2 regions of the Isoptericola sp. b408 genome follow, and region 2 is predicted to be linked to the other one. Evidence: riboswitches for the same ligand, from Rfam matches in the RefSeq annotation. Region 2 holds a riboswitch; the other holds the start of a gene.
What was found. A riboswitch is a leader RNA that binds a small molecule or an ion and turns the genes downstream of it on or off. The one in region 2 is predicted to bind thiamine pyrophosphate.
Positions count from the first base shown of each region.

Region 1: another riboswitch for thiamine pyrophosphate. It lies ahead of thiO (glycine oxidase ThiO); the one in region 2 lies ahead of Q6347_RS11565 (thiamine ABC transporter substrate binding subunit).

Region 1 covers NZ_JAUQYQ010000001.1:999,734-1,008,995, forward strand. Annotated here, with positions in the region: gene Q6347_RS04725 (ThiF family adenylyltransferase) at 1-946, shown strand, start outside; gene Q6347_RS04730 (thiazole synthase) at 956-1,777, opposite strand; gene thiS (sulfur carrier protein ThiS) at 1,787-2,047, opposite strand; gene thiO (glycine oxidase ThiO) at 2,044-3,300, opposite strand; TPP riboswitch at 3,289-3,391, opposite strand; gene thiE (thiamine phosphate synthase) at 3,425-4,072, shown strand; gene guaA (glutamine-hydrolyzing GMP synthase) at 4,122-5,726, shown strand; gene Q6347_RS04755 (trimeric intracellular cation channel family protein) at 5,723-6,412, shown strand; gene Q6347_RS04760 (aromatic ring-opening dioxygenase LigA) at 6,535-7,020, shown strand; gene Q6347_RS04765 (hypothetical protein) at 7,099-7,527, opposite strand; gene Q6347_RS04770 (PspC domain-containing protein) at 7,524-8,903, opposite strand; gene Q6347_RS04775 (ATP-binding protein) at 9,028-9,262, shown strand, end outside.
Region 2 covers NZ_JAUQYQ010000004.1:939-10,200, forward strand. Annotated here, with positions in the region: gene Q6347_RS11550 (sulfite exporter TauE/SafE family protein) at 1-838, shown strand, start outside; gene Q6347_RS11555 (PAS domain-containing protein) at 945-1,673, shown strand; gene Q6347_RS11560 (DUF4235 domain-containing protein) at 1,763-2,047, opposite strand; TPP riboswitch at 2,154-2,257, shown strand; gene Q6347_RS11565 (thiamine ABC transporter substrate binding subunit) at 2,315-3,418, shown strand; gene Q6347_RS11570 (ABC transporter permease) at 3,415-5,151, shown strand; gene Q6347_RS11575 (ABC transporter ATP-binding protein) at 5,151-5,897, shown strand; gene Q6347_RS11580 (PrsW family intramembrane metalloprotease) at 5,944-7,056, opposite strand; gene Q6347_RS11585 (SpoIIE family protein phosphatase) at 7,066-8,670, opposite strand; gene Q6347_RS11590 (HAMP domain-containing sensor histidine kinase) at 8,667-9,262, opposite strand, start outside.

The sequences.
Region 1 (9,262 bases), on a different contig from region 2:
GGCGGACCTGGGCCGGCCCAAGACGACGTCGGCGGCCGCGGCGATCGCGGAGGTCAACCCGCACGTCGAGGTGGTCGAGCACCCGGTGCGCCTGGACCCCGGCAACGTCCTGGACGTGCTGGGCGGCTACGACGTCGTGCTCGACGGGGCCGACAACTTCCCGACCCGCTATCTCGTCTCCGACGCCGCCGAGGTCCTCGGGCTCCCCGTGGTGTGGGGGTCGATCGACCGCTTCGACGGCCAGGTCAGCGTCTTCTGGGGCGCCCCGCGGTACACGGCGGCGGACGGCGGGACCACGTCCCGCCGGGGCGTCACCTACCGCGACGTCTTCCCCGACCCGCCGCCGCCCGGCGTCGTCCCGGACTGCGCCACCGGCGGCGTGCTCGGCGCGATGTGCGGCACGGTCGGCTCCGCGATGGCCACCGAGGCCCTCAAGCTGATCACGGGAGTCGGCGACGTCCTGCACGGGCGGCTCGCCGTGCACGACGCCCTCGCCGCGGACTGGCGCTCGCTCACCGTCCGGCCCGACCCGGCGCGCGAACCCGTCACGGCGATGCTGCCGGGTGACGACGCGTACGTGGCCTTCTGCGGGCTGGCGCCGGCCGGGGACCCGGGCCCCGGGTCGCCGGAGGTCACCGTCGCCGACGCCCGGGCGCTGCTCGCGGCCGAGCGCCCCGCCGTCCTGGTGGACGTGCGTGAGGAGTGGGAGGCCCGGGCGCGCCCCGTGGCCGGCGCCCGGCTCGTGCCCAGCGGGACGTTCCTCGGCACCGCCGCGGGAGCCCCGGACGCGGCGGCCCGGTCCGCGCTCGACACCCTGCCCACCGACCGGCCGGTGCTGCTCGTGTGCGCGGCCGGGCCGCGGTCGACGAAGGTCGCCCGGGTGGCCCGGGCGGCGGGCCTCGACGCGCGGTCCGTCGTCGGCGGCGTCCCCGCGCTGCTCGGCTGAGCGACCCTCCTACAGGGCGAGGTCGAGCCGCCCCTCGGGCGGCGAGCTGGCGAGCGCACCCTCGCGCCGCGGGATGCGGCCGGCCCCGGCCGCGAGCCGCCCCGCCTCGGTGGCCAGCCGCATCGCGCGGGCCATGCGCACGGGGTCCTCGGCCCGCGTGACCGCGGTGGCGAGCAGCACCCCGGAGCAGCCGAGCTCCATCGCCAGCGCGGCGTCGGACGCCGTCCCGATCCCCGCGTCCAGGATCACCGGGACGCGGGCGGCCTCCGCGATCGCCGCGATGTTGCGCGGGTTGAGGATCCCGAGCCCGGAGCCGATCGGTGCGCCGAGCGGCATCACCGCCGCGCAGCCGACGTCCTCGAGGCGCCGGGCGAGGATCGGGTCGTCGTTCGTGTAGGGCAGCACGACGAACCCGTCGCGGACGAGCTCGTCGGCGGCCTCGACCAGGCCCACCGGGTCGGGCAGCAGCGTGACGTCGTCGGCGATCACCTCGAGCTTGACCCAGTCCGTCCCGCACGCCTCACGGGCGAGCCGGGCGGTGAGCACCGCCTCGCGCACGGAGAAGCACCCGGCCGTGTTCGGCAGGGCGCGGATGCCGAGGCGTTCCAGCAGCCCCCAGATCCCCGCGTCCCGGGTCGCCTCGCCGCCGGCCCGCGGGGCCACGCGGCGCATCGCCACCGTGGTCAGCCCCGTGCCGGAGGCGACCAGGGCCTCCTCCAGCGTGAGCAGGTTGGCGGCGCCCCCGGTGCCCATCACCAGCGGGGAGGCGATCTCGGTCCCTGCGACGACGAGCGGTGCGGTGCCGTCGGCGGTCGGGTCGGTCGTGGTCATGGTTCCTCCTCAGCCGCCCTGGACGGCGGTGACGATCTCGACGCGGTCGCCGGCGCGCACCGCCGTGGACTCCCAGGCGCCGCGCGGCACGACGACGTCGTCCACGGCGACGGCCACGCCGCGGACCTCCCCGTCGGTGACGTGCCCGGGTGCCAGGTGCGCCACCAGCGCGGTGAGCGGCACGGTGCCGGTCGGCCCGAGGTCGTAGGGAGCGCCGTTCACCAGGGCCCGGCTGCGGGCGGGGGCGGTGTGCCGGTCGGTGCTGGTCATCGGGGTCCTCCGTCGGTGCGGCGGGTGTCGGGGTCGGGCGGCGGGAACCGGCGCGGGTCCGACGCCCGGAGGGCGGCGAGCAGGGTCGGCGGGTCGGCGCGGGTGACGTCGACGTCGAACCACGAACCCGTCAGGCCCGCCACGACGATCTCGGCCGTGAGGGGGGCGAGCAGGATGCCGTTGCGGTGATGGCCGGTGGCCAGGTGGAGACCGGGCACGTGGGTCGGACCGACCAGCGGCAGGTTGTCCGGCGTCGCCGGCCGGGCCCGGGGCGTGACCTCGACGAGCGCCGCCTCGTCGATCGCCGGCAGGAGAACGCGGGCGTCCCGCAGCAGCGCGAACACCCCGCCGGCGGTGGCGCGGCGGTCGTCGGGGTTCTCCTCCGTCGTGGCCCCGACCACGATCTCGCAGTGCCCGGCCCACGGCCCCTCGGTCGCCGGTGTCCGGCCCACGACGTAGACGGGCCGGCCCTGGACGAGGCCGCGCACGACGTGCCGCGGCGTCAGGTCCGGGTCGGCCTGGAGCCGCAGGGTCTGGCCCTTGACGGGGCGGACCGGGACCGTGACGTCAGGCAGGTCCGCCAGGAGCGGCGCGGACGCCCAGCCGGCGGCCACGACGGTCGAGCCGGCGCGGTGCACCCGGCCCGCGTCGTCGAGCGCGCCGACGACGCGTCCGTCGTGCCGCACGAGCCGGACCGCGGCCCGCGGGACGACCGCGCCGTGCCCGTCGGCGATCGCCCGCTGCAGGGCGGCGTGCACGGCGCGGGGGTCGACGGCGTGGTCGCCCGGGACCCAGGCGGCACCGCTGAGCCGCGGTCCGAGCAGCGGTTCGTGCCGGCGCGCCTCGGCGATGGTCAGCACCCGCGAGCTCACCGCGTGCCGGGCCTGCAGCGCGAGGAGCCGTCGCAGCAGCGCGGCGTCGGTGTCGTCGTAGGCGAGGGTGAGCGTGCCGGACTCCCGCAGCCCGACCCCGGTGCCGGCGGCGGCCTCCAGGTCGGCGGCGAACGTCAACCAGCGGCCGGCGGCGGCCAGGTGCAGGGCCAGCGCGGCGTCCTCGGTGAACTCGGCCTCGGTGGCCGGGGCGAGCATGCCCGCTGCCGCCCGGGTCGCCCCGTCGCCCGCGTCGGGGTCCAGGACGGTGACGCTGAGCCCGGCCTCGAGCGCGCGCCACGCCACGGCGAGGCCGATGATGCCGCCGCCCACGACGAGGAGGTCACGCACGCCGTCCGGCGGCGTGGACAGGGGTCGGTCCACGGTGCTCCCTTCGCTGGCATGATCCAGATCAGGTTCGACGGTCGGCGCCCGGCGCCCTCTCAGCCTCCGCGAGGCTCCCGTGCTGCGCCCACCCTACTCCCGCCGGTCCCTAGACTCGGCCCCGATGGAGACCTCCGACCTGCGCGCACGCCTCGCCGACGCCCGCCTCTACCTGTGCACCGACGCCCGCGAGGAGCGCGGCGACCTGGAGGAGTTCCTGCACGCCGCGCTGCGGGGCGGCGTGGACGTCGTCCAGCTCCGCGACAAGACCCTCGACGTCGCCCGCGAGCTCGAGCTGCAGGCGCTGGTGGCGCGGGTCGCGACCGAACACGGCGCGCTGTGGGCGGTCAACGACCGGGCGGACGTGGCCGGGCTCACCGGTGCACCCGTGGTGCACATGGGGCAGGGGGACCTCCCGGTGCCGGCGGTGCGGACCCTGCTCGGCCCGGCCCCGGTCCTGGGCCGGTCCACCCACTCGGCCGCGCAGGCGGCCGCGGCGGAGGCCGACGGGGACGTCGACTACTTCTGCGTGGGCCCCCTCTGGGCGACGCCCACCAAGCCGGGCCGGACCGCCGTCGGCATCGACCTGCTGCGCGAGGTGGCCCGCACCGCGCCGACCACGCCCTGGTTCGCCATCGGGGGGATCGACGCCGACCGGCTCGACGCGGTCCTCGACGCCGGGGCGCGACGGGTCGTCGTCGTCCGCGCGATCACGGAGTCCGCGGACCCCGAGCGGGCCGCGCGGACCCTGCGGCAGCGGCTCGGGGCCTGAGGCCGGCGGGCACCCCGGACCGGCGCGCGACGGCGGATAGGATGAGGCGGTGACGTCTCCCGCCACCGCTCCCGACAGCACGCCCCGACCCGTCCTCGTGGTCGACTTCGGCGCCCAGTACGCCCAGCTCATCGCCCGCCGCGTGCGCGAGGCGAACGTCTACTCCGAGATCGTCCCGCACACGTGGACGCCGGAGCAGATGCTCGCCCGCAACCCCGCGGCGATCATCCTCTCGGGCGGTCCGTCCTCCGTCTACGCCACCGGCGCGCCCTTCGTGGACGCCGCGCTCTTCGACGCCGGCGTGCCCGTGCTGGGCATCTGCTACGGCTTCCAGGCGATGGCGCAGGCTCTGGGTGGCAAGGTCGCCCAGACCGGGACCCGCGAGTACGGCGGCACCGAGGTCGAGGTGTGCTCGGCCGGCGTGCTGCTGGCGGACACCCCGACGACCCAGACCACCTGGATGAGCCACGGCGACTCCGTGCACGCCGCACCGGAGGGGTTCGAGGTGCTGGCGACGTCGTCCGGGTCGCCGGTGGCGGCCTTCGAGGACCGCGGCCGTCGCCTGTACGGCGTCCAGTGGCACCCCGAGGTCAAGCACTCGGCGCACGGGCAGACGGTGCTGGAGCACTTCCTCTACGAGGGTGCCGGGCTGCGGCCCGACTGGACGCCGGACAACGTCATCGCCGACCAGGTCGCCGCGATCCGCGCGCAGGTCGGGGACGCCCGTGTGGTCTGCGGGCTGTCCGGCGGCGTCGACTCCTCGGTCGCCGCGGCGCTCGTGCAGCGCGCGGTGGGGGACCAGCTGACCTGCGTGTTCGTCGACCACGGTCTGCTGCGCGAGGGTGAGGTGGAGCAGGTCGAGCGCGACTTCGTCGCCGCCACCGGCGTCAACCTGGTGGTCCGCGACGAGCGCAAGCGGTTCCTGGACGCCCTCGAGGGGCACAGCGACCCGGAGACGAAGCGCAAGATCATCGGCCGCGAGTTCATCCGCGTCTTCGAGGACGCCGCCCGCGACATCGTCGCCGAGGGGCACGAGCACGCCGTGCACGGCGAGGGCTCCGAGGTGAAGTTCCTGGTCCAGGGCACCCTGTACCCGGACGTCGTGGAGTCCGGCGGCGGCGAGGGCGCGGCCAACATCAAGAGCCACCACAACGTGGGCGGCCTGCCCGACGACCTGCAGTTCGAGCTGGTCGAACCGCTGCGCACCCTGTTCAAGGACGAGGTGCGCGCCGTCGGCCGCGAGCTGGGGGTCCCGGAGCCGATCGTCGCCCGTCAGCCCTTCCCGGGCCCCGGACTGGGTATCCGGATCATCGGCGAGGTCACGGCCGAGCGGCTCGAGGTCCTGCGGCGCGCGGACGCCATCGCCCGCGAGGAGCTGACGAAGGCTGGTCTGGACGGCGAGATCTGGCAGTGCCCTGTGGTGCTGCTGGCCGACGTGCGGTCGGTGGGCGTCCAGGGCGACGGCCGCACCTACGGCCACCCCGTCGTGCTGCGTCCCGTCTCCAGCGAGGACGCGATGACGGCGGACTGGACCCGGATGCCCTACGACGTGCTCTCGGTCATCTCCACCCGCATCACCAACGAGGTCAGCGAGGTGAACCGGGTCGTGCTCGACGTCACGAGCAAGCCCCCGGGCACCATCGAGTGGGAGTGACCGGGGAGCTCGCCGCGGCGCTGGCGACGGAGCCGGACGCCGTCACCACGACCCTCGGCGTCGTGCAGCGGGTGCTGGAGTACCTCGGCACGGTCGCGTTCGCGATCTCCGGGGCCTTCGCCGCCGGGCGCAAGCGCATGGACCTGGTCGGCGTCGTCGTCCTCGGCAGCGCCGTGGCCATCGGCGGCGGGACGCTGCGCGACCTGCTCATCGGCCGGACGCCGGTGTTCTGGGTGACCGAGCCGACGTTCCTGCTGGTCGGCGTGGTCGCGTCGCTCCTGGTGGTGCCGCTGGCGCGCACGCGCACCCTCGACCTGCTGCGCCGGCTGCAGATCATCGAGATCTCCGACGCGGCCGGCATGGCGCTGTTCGTCGTCATCGGCACGAACGTCGCGCTGTCCGCCGGGGCGAACGAGGTCTCGGCGGCCGTCGTCGGGGTGATGGCCGGGGTCGGCGGGGGCGTGATCCGCGACGTGCTGGCGAACGAGGTGCCGGAGGTGCTGAGCAACGCGCAGTTCTACGCCACGGCGGCGCTGCTCGGGGCGGCGGTCCAGCTCGGCCTGCGTCAGCTGGGGGCCGATCCGGCGATCGTGTTCTGGGTGCCGCTGGTGCTCATCCTCACGGTGCGTCTGCTCGCCGTCCGGCTCGGCTGGGGCATGCCGACGTTCTCGGTACCGGGTGAATGACGCCGGATTCCTGCTCTGACCTTCGGGTTCGTCGTGACGGGGCAGGTCGGGAGCGGTAAGTTGGCGGCCAGGGGCGTCAACTACCGGTCAACAACCGCAGAAGCGCTACGAGAGGCAGACTCATGTCCAGCTCTGTAACCGTCCAATCCGCCAAGGGTGTCCGCGGGATCGGCGTCTTCACCATCATCGCCGGCATCCTGATGATCATCGCCGGTGCCGTCGTCTGGTTCGTGGTCTCGTCCACGCTGTCCGACGAGCAGATCACGGTCTCCGACGACGCCAGCATGATGGCCGGCCAGGAGGTCGCCGGGCCCTTCACCGCCTACGCGCAGGCCGACGTCATCAACCAGCACGCGCTGGAGGCCTCGGAGGGCATGACGTACGCGGAGCTCGACCGCGAGGACCCGCGTCGTGACACGGTCATGAACGCCTCGTTCCTGCGGGCCTCGCTGTTCACCTCGGTGGTCTCGTTCGGCGTCTCCGCCCTGGTGATCGGCCTGGGCGTGATGTTCGTGCTCATCGGCTTCGCCCTCGTCCGGCTCGGGGGCCCGAAGGTCGCCGCGGCGGCCGCTCCGCCGGGCGGGCCCGCGCCGGCCAGGACCGCCTGAGTCGCAGCTCCCGGACCAGCACGGACGTCGGGGCGAGCACACCACTGCCGGTGTGCTCGCCCCGACGTGCGTGCGGGGTCAGCGACCGGTGCGTCGGCGCCGCCGGGCGGCCCCGACGACGGAGCCCACCACGAGGAGCAGGCCGGCGGTGCCGAGCACGAGGATGGCGGCCAGCTCGGCGTCGATGCTCGCCCCGGCGGTGCGGGCGAGCAGGCCGACCGCGACGGCCACCACGACGATGCCCCAGACGACGGTGCCGGTCCGCGGTCGGGCGCGCCCCGGGGCCGACACGTCCGGGTCGGGGCCGGGAGCAGTCGCGCTCGTGGCGGCGTCGGCGGTCGTGGACGTCGACTCCTGCGGGACGTCCCCGCGGGAGCCCGCGGTGTCCGCGGGGGAGCCCGCGGCGTCCCCGGCGGTGCTCGCGGCCTCCCGGGGGATCTCCACGGTCGGGTGGTCGGGAGAGGGCTCGGGCTCGGCGCCCGGTGTGCGGTACGGGTCGGTGCTCATCGGTCCTCCTGGATGACGATCTCTCCGGCGCGGGCGTCGACGTCGAGCAGCAGCACGGGCCCTCCCGCCTCGCTGGCCTCGTCGCTGGTGTAGGTGGTGGGGCCGCCGCTGAACCCGTCGACGGTGCGGTACTCGCCGTCCACGTCCCAGACGAACCTCCCGGCGCTGACGTCGACGGAGGCCACCACGGCCGCGTCGGCGGGGATCTCCACGACCGTGCGCCCGGCGGTCATCTCGATCGGGACCTCGACGGGCGACCCCGGCTCGACGTCGGTGAGGTCGAGCTCGGTGAGGTCCACCCACGCCTCGCCGAACTGGACCCGCACGCCCTCCTCGGCGGCCGCCACGGACCGCGGTGTGACCATGCCGGAGCTGACGGTGGTGCCCGACGAGGTCGTGACACCGCGCCCGTCGTCCCAGGGCCACTCGTCCCACCAGGTGTGCCGGTCGGCGAACGGCCACGTCACCAGGGTCGCGACGAGGCCGAGCACGGCGAAGGCGGTGAGCCACCCGCCGCGGCGTCCGCGCAGGCCGGTGACCACGAGGGCGGCGCCGACGATCGCGACCGTGGTCCCGAGCCACAGGCCCCACACCGGCATCGTCAGTCCCAGCACGATGTCGGCGGCCAGCAGCGCCGCTCCGGCCAGCAGCGCGAGGCCGACCACGACGCCGATCGTCCCGCCGCCCGCGGCGCGGACGGCCGGGGTGGTCGGCGCCGGCGTCCGGGGAGCCGGCGCGGCGGGCGGTGCCGAGGCGTAGGTCACCCGCGGCGCGGGTTCGAACGGGGCGGCCGACGGCCCCGGGGGGGCCTCGGCCGGTGCCGCCGGTGCCGCCGGTGCCGCCGGCGCGGCGGGCGGCGCTGCCCCGCCCTGCTGCCGGGAGCGGACGAGCTTGACGATCAGCCAGACCACGGCCACCCAGAACCCGATCCAGAACAGGACCGCGATCCACTCGGGGAACCCGTCCCACCAGGGCCAGATCCCGCCGCCCCAGCCGATGCCCGCGACGATCGTCAGGCCGGCGCCGAGGACCGCCACGTCGAACCTCCCGCGGATCGCCTCCTGCAGGTGGATCCGGCCGTCGGACGCCTCGGGGAGCAGCAGCCAGGCGGCGCCGTACAGCACCAGGCCCGCACCGGTGACGAAGAAGCTGAGGATCAGCAGGCCCCGCACCAGCAGCGGGTCGAGGCCGAACCGGTGGGCGACTCCGGCGGCGACGCCGCCGACCCAGCGGTCCTCGGCACGGGTGACACCCGTGCGGCGCAACGAGTCGAAGAAGCCGTCGCCGGCAGGACGTGGCGGTGGGGGCGGGGTCCCGGGACCGGTGTCGCCGGGGCCGGGGCCGCCGCTCGGTGGCGGGGTGTCGTTCGTGGTCATGTCCTCATCGTGCTCCGCGCGCGTGCCGGAAGGCATCGGGGGACGCCCTGAACCGACCCTGATTCCGGCGGTCACGACCCCGGATCCGGGGCGCGGCGGCACCCTGACGTGCCACGATCAGGGGGTGACGTCCCCGATCCCCACCCGGCTGCCGCTGCGCCGGCCCCGCCAGGGCCGGTGGGTCGGCGGCGTGTGCGCCGGGCTCGCGGCGCACCTCGACGTGCCGGTCGGGCTGGTCCGGCTGGCCCTGGTCCTGCTGACCCTCGCCGGCGGGATGGGACTCGCGGTGTACGTCTTCTGGTGGGTCACGGTGCCGGCCGGCGACCCTCAGGACACGGCCGTCGCCGCGCGGCCCGCCG
Region 2 (9,262 bases):
CGGCGTCACGTCGACGACGCTGCTCCTGGCGATCGGGACCAACCCTGCCGCAGCGTCGGCCACGGTGCACCTCGCGGAGATCGGGACCACGCTCGCGTCGGGGGCGTCGCACTGGCGGTTCGGCAACGTGGACTGGCGCGTCGTCGCGCGCATCGGCGTGCCGGGGGCGATCGGCGCGTTCGCCGGGGCGACGTTCCTGTCGTGGCTGTCGACCGATCTCGCCAAGCCGGTCATGTCGGTGCTGCTGCTCGCGCTCGGCGTGTACGTGCTGTCCCGGTTCACGTTCCGCGGTCTGCGCACCGACAAGATCGGCCAGCCGCTGCGTCGCCGCTTCCTCGCGCCCCTCGGCCTGGTCGGCGGCTTCCTCGACGCCACCGGTGGTGGCGGCTGGGGGCCGGTCGGGACGCCGGCGATCCTCGCCAGCGGACGCCTGGAGCCCCGCAAGGTCATTGGTTCGATCGACACCAGCGAGTTCTTCGTCGCCGTGGCGGCCAGCCTGGGCTTCCTCGTGGGCCTCGGGACGGCGGGCATCGACCCGATGTGGGCCACCGCCCTGCTGCTGGGCGGCCTCGTCGCCGCGCCGGTCGCGGCCTGGTTGGTCCGGCTCGTGCCGCCCCGGGTGCTCGGATCGGCGGTCGGTGGCGTCATCGTGCTCACCAACAGCCGGACCCTGCTCGCCACGGTCGACCTCGCGCCGGCCTGGACGACGGTGGTCCTCGCCGCCGTCGTCGTGCTCTGGGCCGCGGCGGTCGCGTGGTCCGTGCGGGCGCACCGCCGCGAGCAGTCGGTGACCATGGCCCGGACGACGACCCAGGACGCGCACAGCGTCGGCGGGTGAAACCCGCGGGTGAAGACGTCCGCCCAGGTGGCGCTCGTGACTCCGCGGAGTACGGTGGGCCACACCGGCCCGGCCCGGCCCGGTGAGATCGTCGGGAGGAGAACACATGAGTTCGCTGTCGTCGTCGCGGATCATGAAGAGTTCCGCGCTCTCATCGGTGACCGACGCACTCTCCACCGGGACCCAGCTCGTCGTGGGTCAGTACCGGATCGACGCGCCCTCCGGTGCCGTGTGGTGGTCCGACGAGGTCTACCGGATGTACGGGTCGGAGCCCGGCGATCTCACACCCACCGTGGACATCATCCGGGCGCGGACCCACCCGGACGACCGGGCGCGCGTGTCGCGGACGGCGATCGTGTCCCTGCGGGCCGGGCGGCCGTTCAGCAGCGCCCACCGCATCATCGACCCGCACGGCAAGGCACGTACGGTCGTCGTCACGGGTCGGGGGCAGCTGGACGAGGACGGGGCCATCGCCCGGGTGGGCGGGTATGTGCTGGACGTCAGCCCGGTCGCGCGCGAGGTGCTGGACCGCGAGTCCCACCGTGCCGTCGGGCGGGCGATGGTCTCCGCCGCCGCCGTCGAACAGGTCAAGGGTGCCCTCATGATCGTGCGGGGCCTGGACGAGGCCGACGCCACGGACCTGCTCGGCGAGGTCGCCGCACGAGCCGGGATCCCGATGCAGTCAGCGGCGTCACAGGTCGTCAGCGAGCTCCGCACGTCCCGTGGAGAGCCTGACGACCGGCTGCAGGCCGCGCTCGACGCGGTCCACAGCGTGGACCGCCCGCACGGGCACGAGGCCCAGCTGGCCCGTCGACGTCAGAGCACCCGGCGCTGAGCACCGGTACCGGTCCGACCTCTCGCGAGGCGCGCCGGTCACCGTCCGACCGCTCGCGGGGCGAACGAGCCGCCCCGCGAGTCCGGGACTCAGACCGTCGAGATCTTCTTGGCGCGGCGGTCGACCGCCTTGACGACCCCCTGCTTCGCGAGCCGGCGGGCCATCACCGCGGCGCCACCCGTGACGGCGGCGAACGTGATCGCCTGGACGATCGGGATGTCGTCCGCGTCCAGGTCGATCGGGGCCTCCTTGCCCGTGGCCTTCTCCCAGATCGTCTTGATGATCTTCTGGGCCACCCAGCCGGCGGCGAGGGTCGCCGCGATCGTCCCGACCTTCACGGCCAGCGTCGGCTCGGTGCTCTTGGACAGCTCCACGGGTCCTCCAGTCGTTCGGTGCGCCGGGCGGTCACGGACGGACTCCGTCGGGAGGTCCGCGCCACGGACGCCACCACCGTAGCGTGCTCGAGGTGTGTAGGCTCGGGGGGAACGACAGGGGAGCGCCATCGGCGCTGAGAGTGCGGACCACCGCAGACCCTCGAACCTGATCCGGTTAGCACCGGTGGAGGAAGTCGGGCTTCTCGATCCCGTCGCCTCGGACCCTCCGAGCGGCGGACCCCCTTCTCGAACGTCTGAGGAGGACACATGAGTCATCGTCTCCGTCGCACCGTCGCGACCACCGCCGTCGTCGCGCTGCTGCCCGCGCTGGCCGCCTGCGGCGGCGAGGAGTCCCCCGGAGCAGCGCCCAGCAGCTCCGCGGGCTCCGCCGACGCGAGCGCCACGCCGGAGCTGTCCGGTACCGTCACGCTCGTCACGCACGACTCCTTCGCCCTGAGCGAGGGGGTCCTGGAGTCGTTCGAGGAGGAGACCGGGCTCACCGTCGAGCAGGTCGCCGCCGGCGACGCCGGCACCTTGGTCAACCAGCTCGTGCTCACGGCCGACAGCCCGCTCGGCGACGTCGTCTACGGCGTGGACAACACCTTCGCCTCGCGTGCCGTCGAGGCCGACGTCTTCGAGCCGTACACGCCGGCCGACCTCGACCAGTCCGCGACCGGGCTCGTCGACCCGGCGCTCGAGGGGCTCACCCCGATCGACAAGGGCGACGTCTGCCTCAACGTCGACACCACCTGGTTCGAGGCCGAGGGCGTCGAGCCGCCGAGCACCCTCGAGGACCTGACCGACCCCGCGTACGAGGACCTGACGGTCGTGACCAACCCGGCGACCTCGTCGCCCGGCTTCGCGTTCCTGCTCGCCACCGTCGACGCCTTCGGGGAGGACGGCTGGCAGCAGTACTGGGCCGACCTCTCGGACAACGGTCTCAAGGTCACCGACGGCTGGTCGGACGCCTACTACGTCGACTTCTCCGGGGCCGGCGAGGGCGGTGAGCGGCCGATCGTGCTCTCCTACGCCACCTCTCCGGCCTTCACCGTGACCGAGGACGGCAGCGAGAGCACCACCGAGGCGCTGCTGGACACCTGCTTCCGCCAGGTCGAGTACGCCGGCGTCCTCGCCGGCACCGACAACCCCGACGGCGCCCGGGCCCTGGTGGACTTCCTCGCCTCCGCCGAGGTGCAGGCCGACATCCCCGCGAACATGTACATGTACCCGGCCGACGACACCGTCGAGCTGCCGGCCGAGTGGGAGGAGTTCGCCCCCCTCGCCGAGGAACCGTTCGACGTCGCGCCGGACGAGATCGCCGCGCACCGTGACGAGTGGATCGAGCAGTGGACGGCCACGGTCATCGGGTGACGCCCTCCACCAGCGGCGGGGCGTCCCTGCGGCCGCCCCGCCGTCGGCCCGCCCCGGGGACCTGGCTGTGGTGGGTCCTCGCCGCGGGCCTGCCCCTGCTGTTCCTCGGGGTGTTCTTCGCGTGGCCCGTGGCGGCGCTCGTCGTCCAGGGGTTCTTCACCGACGACGGCGGCACTCGCGCGCTCGACCTGTCCGGGTTCGCGGAGGTCCTGTCCCAGCCCCGCACGTGGCGCGTCGTCGGGCAGACCCTCGCCCAGGCGTCCGTCGGCACGGTCCTGGCCGTCCTGCTCGGGCTGCCCGGCGCCTACGTGCTCTACCGGTGCCGGTTCCCGGGCCGGGCGCTGGCACGCGGCCTGGTGACCGTGCCGTTCGTGCTGCCGACCGTCGTGGTCGGCGTGGCCTTCCGGGCGCTGTTCGCCCCGGGCGGCACCTTCGGGTGGCTCGGCATCGAGGAGTCCTTCGCCGGGGTCGTCGTGGCCCTGGTGTTCTTCAACTACGCCGTCGTCGTGCGCACCGTCGGCGGGCTGTGGGAGCGGCTCGACCCGCGGGCCGAGCAGGCGGCCCGCTCCCTCGGCGCGAGCCCGTGGCGGGCCTTCCGCACGGTCACCCTGCCGGCGCTGGGGCCCGCGATCGCGTCCGCGGCCGCCGTGGTCTTCCTGTTCTGCTCGACGGCGTTCGGCGTCGTCCTGGTGCTCGGGGGCATGCGGTACGGCACGATCGAGACCGAGATCTGGATCCGCACCACCCAGTTCCTCGACCTGCGCGCCGCCGCCGTGCTCAGCATCCTGCAGCTCGTGGTCGTCACCGGAGCACTGCTCGTCAGCGCCCGGCTGCGTGCCCGCCGCGAGCGCGCGCTGCACCTGACCAGCGACCGGTCCGCGGCGCACCGCTTCTCCTGGCGACGGGCCAGCGACGCCGTCCCGGCGGCCGCGACCGTCGCCGTCGTCGGCCTGCTGGTCGTCGTGCCGCTCGCGGGTCTGGTCGCCCGCTCGCTGCGGACGCCCGACGGCACCTGGGGGTTCGACAACTACGTCGCCCTCGGCACGACCGGGGGCCGCAACGCGCTGTCCGTCACCGTGTGGGAGGCGACGGTGAACTCGCTGCGCACAGCCGTGCTGGCCGCCCTCATCGCCGTCGTCGTCGGCGGGCTCGTGGCCCTGGTCGTCTCGCGCCGTCCCCGGTCGGCCGGGCTGCGTCGGGCCGTCGGGGCGCTGGACGCCGCGTTCATGCTGCCCCTCGGGGTCTCCGCGGTGACCGTCGGGTTCGGGTTCCTCATCACCCTGGACCGGCCGCTCGGGCTCGACGTCGACCTGCGGACCTCGGGCCTGCTCGTGCCGATCGCGCAGGCGGTCGTCGCGATCCCGCTCGTGGTCCGCACCGTGCTGCCCGTGGTGCGGGCGATCGACCCGCGGCTGCGCGAGGTCGCCGCCACCCTGGGTGCCGCCCCGGGCCGGGTGCTGCGGACCGTCGACGGCCCCCTGACCGCCCGGTCCCTCGGGCTGGCCGTCGGGTTCGCGTTCGCGGTGTCGCTCGGCGAGTTCGGCGCGACGTCGTTCCTCGCCCGCCCCGACGCGGCGACGCTGCCGGTCGTCATCTTCCGGCTCATCGGCCGGCCCGGGGCGGAGAACTACGGGATGGCGCTCGCGGCGTCCGTGGTGCTGGCCGTGCTCACCGCGACGGTCATGATGGTGGCGGAACGCCTGCGCGGTGACGCGGGCGGAGGGGAGTTCTGATGTCCGGGGCCGAGGGCCTGAGCGTCCGTGACGTCGTCGTGCGCTACGAGGGCACGCGGCACGAGGCGGGCACGACGGCGGTCGACCACGTGTCGCTCGACGTCGCGACGGGCGAGGTCCTGGCGCTGCTCGGGCCGAGCGGCTGCGGCAAGTCGTCGCTGCTGCGCGCGGTCGCGGGGCTGGAGCCGCTGGTGGCGGGGTCGGTGTCGTTCGCGGGGCAGGACCTGGCCCGCGTGCCGGTGCATCGGCGCGGGTTCGGCCTGCTGTTCCAGGACGGTCAGCTGTTCCCGCACCGGGACGTGGGCCGGAACGTCGCCTACGGGCTGGAGATGCAGGGGATCCCCGCGGCGCAGCGGCGCGACCGGGTGGCCGAGCTGCTCGCGGACGTCGGGCTGGCCGGGTACGCGCGGCGGGCCGTGTCGACGCTGTCCGGCGGGGAGAAGCAGCGGGTCGCGCTGGCCCGGGCCCTGGCCCCGCGGCCGCGGCTGCTGCTGCTCGACGAGCCGCTGTCCGCCCTGGACCGGCAGCTGCGCGAGAAGCTCGCGATCGACGTGCGCGACACGCTGCGGGCGACCCGCACGACGGCGGTGTTCGTCACCCACGACCACGCCGAGGCCTTCACGGTGGCCGACCGGGTCGCCGTGATGGACGCAGGGCGGCTGCTGCAGGCCGACACCCCGGAGCGGCTCCGCGCCGCACCCGCCTCGGCGCGGGTCGCGGAGTTCCTCGGGCTCGAGCTCCCCTGACCGTCGCCGGTGGGCCCTGCCGTAGACCGTGGGCCGCAGCCCTCCGTCAGCGCGCGAAGACGACCCGTGCGTGCCCCATGAGCAGCAGCAGCGGGTCGCGGCGGGCCACGAACGCGTCGTCGTCCACCAGGCCCAGGTCGTACCGGCGGTGCAGCATCGCCAGCTCGGTGGCGGCCTGCTGGTAGTCCGCCAGGGCCCGCGCCGCGCCCCGGCCGAGGGCACCGCGGACCTGCTCGCGGGCCCGCTGCCGTGCCCGCAGCGACGACAGCATCCGCAGGTCGCCCGTGCCGATCACGCCGAGCTCCTGGTAGCGGGGCAGGTGCCGGCGCACCAGGCCGACGATCCGACGGCGGTCGCGGTGCAGCACGACGCCGAGCGCCACCAGCACGCCGGCGCCCAGCAGGTACGCGACCCCGAGACCGAGAGCACCCGCCGCCGTCGAGGCGTTCCACAGGGCGTGCAGCGCGGTCGCCCCGGCCACGCCGGCCACGACGGGCAGCGCACGCCGTCCGGGCCGGCGCAGGGCCGCCGCGGCCACGCCCACGCCGATCAGGGACGTGCACAGGGGGTGCAGCAGCGGGGAGACGATCCCCCGCACGACGAAGGTCCCCGCCAGCGTCCCGGCCGGAGCGGTGGCGTAGTAGCTGATGTTCTCCACGGTGGCGAAGCCCAGGGCCACCGTGGAGCCGTAGATGATGCCGTCAGTGGGACCGTTGAGCTCGTGGCGCCTGAACCAGAGCAGCCCCACGAGCACCGCGCCCTTCGCCAGCTCCTCGACGACCGGGGCGGTGAGGGACGCCGTGGCGTACCGGCCGAGCTCGGCGCCGAGCATCGGCCGCCACACGAGGTCCAGCCCGGCGGTGTTGAGGAGCGTGGCGAGCAGGACGGCGACGCCCGCACCCCAGCCGAACGCGGCGACGAGGACGTCGGGGGGTTCGGGCTCGAGGCGGTCGAGCGCGAGGACCCCGGCGAGCAGCAGCGGCAGGGGGACGAGCGCCAGGACGACCGCCGTGACCACGCCGTCCGCACCGTCCCGCAGCAGCAGGGCGAGAGCCACCGCCAGGCACAGGGAGGACGTGGCCACCGTGACGACGACCCCCACCGACGGCCGGGCGGTGGGCCTGCCGGCCAGGATCGCCCGTGGCTCCAGGGGTGGCATGCCCTGACCCTACTGAGCGGCCCCGCTCGTGCGGCGCACGATCACCACGGCCACGTCGTCCTCGCGCGCGCCGTCGTCGAAGGCGTCGAGCAGGTGCTGGCACGCGTCGTCGGGGCAGGTCCCGGGGATCTGCGCGGCGGCGGTCCGGAGCCGGGCCAGGCCGTCGCGCAGCGAGCCGTCCCGGCGCTCGACCAGTCCGTCCGTGGCCAGGACCAGCAGGTCACCGACCGCCAGCGTGGTGCGGTACGGCGGGCGGCTCTCCGGGCTCGGCAGCCCCAGCAGCCGGGAGGTGGACTTCACCGGCCGTGCCGTGCCGTCGGAGCGGACGAGCATCGCCGGCAGGTGCCCGGCGTCGGTCAGCTCGACCTCGCCGGTGACCGGGTCCGCGAGGCAGACGCACACCGTCGCGGTCTCGGTGTGGTCGGTGCGCAGCACCTCGTTGAGCAGCTCCAGCGCGCGTTCCGCCCCGTGCCCCTCGCGCAGGTAGGCGCGCAGCGTCAGACGGAGCTCGCCCATGACGGTGGCGGCGTGCAGGGAGTGGCCCTGGACGTCGCCGATCACCACCGCGACCCGGCCGTCGGGGAGGTCGAAGGCGTCGTAGAAGTCGCCCCCGACGTCCAGCAGGTCGTCCGAGGCCTCGTAGCACGCGGAGACGTCGAACCCGGGGCGCACCGTGAGGTCGGACGGGAGCAGCGCGTCCTGCAGGGCGCGGGTGATCCGGTGCTCCTCGGCGAGCAGGCGCAGGTTGGCCAGCGCCACCGCGGTCGCCTGCGTGAACCGTCGCACGGTCTCCCGGTCGTCGTCCGTCGGGCCGGTCTCGGAGTCGGCCAGCTGGACGCCGAGGCCGCCGACGAGCCGCCCGCGGGCGTCGCGCATCCACGTGGTCCACCACGAGGAGGGCCCCACCCCGGCCTGCGTGAGCAGCTCCCGCCACGGCGCGGGGACGCGTTCCCTCGGCAGCAGCGCCGAGCTGACCCCTCCCGGCGGCGGGACGGGCGTCTCGCCGGCACCGCGGACCAGCGGGGCGCCCGGCGCCGGGCACACGGTGCGCAGGACGTGGTCGGCATCGACGACCACCATGGCGATCGCGGCACGTCCGAGGACGCTCGACGCGCCCCGGGCCGCGAGGTCCACCGCCTCCTCGGCGGAGCGCGCCGAGTGCAGGGGGACCAGCGCCGTGCCGAGGTCGTCGAGCCGCTGCGCGGTCCGGTGCGCCCCTCGCTTCTCGTCGTAGCTGCGGCACAGCGCGCCCACGGTGGCGAGGAACTCGTCACGGTCGAGGGGTTCGGGCAGGTAGGCGTCGGCGCCGTGCTGCAACCCGGCCGTGCGGGCCGCCGCGTCGATCGACGTGGCCGACACGTGCAGGACGGGCACGGGGGACGTCTCCGGCCTGTTCTTCAGCTCCCGGCACACCTCCGCCCCCGAGACGTCCGGCAGGTTGACGTCGAGGACCACGGTGTCGAACTCGGCCGAGGCGCGCTGCAGCGCCTCGCTCCCGGTGGCGGCCTCCGCCACCGCGTAGCCGGCGGCGCGCAGCCAGGTGGCCATGAGGTAGCGGTGGGCGTGGGTGTCGTCGACGACGAGCACCCGTCGCCGTCCGTTCTCCTCGATCACGGTCCTGCTGTCCCTTCGGTGTCGAGTGCCGCGACGAGTGCGGCACGGTCGATCCGGTCCTTCGGCAGGAACCGCGCCGTGCGCGTCCACGGGCCGGGGGCGGGGCTCGGTCCGCTCGACATCAGGACGGCTGCCAGGCCCGGCCGTTCGTCCAGCATCCGAGCCAGCAGCGCCGTGCCGGTCGTGTCCGGCATGCGCACGTCCAGGACGACGGCGTCGACGTCGTCCTGCAGCATCGCCAGGGCCGTGCCGGCGTCGTGGGCGACGCTGACCCGGGTCGCCTCGTCGCGGAGCAGACCGGCGACCGAGGAGCCGAAGGCGTGGTCGTCGTCCACGACGAGGACGTGGCCGACGCGACCGCTCCGGGCACCGGCGGGGGCGTCCGCCCTGGCGGCGTCCTCCAGCGAGGGCAGGGTGAGCGTGAAGACGCTCCCCTCGCCGAGCGTCGAGGTCGCGGTGAGGCTGCCGCCGAGCGCCTCGGCGGTGCGCCGCGCGTACGGCAGCCCCAGACCCGTCCCCCGCGCGCCCGGCTGCAGGTGGTGGGGCACCTGGACGAACTCCTCGAAGATCGCGTCGATCTGGTCCGCGGGCA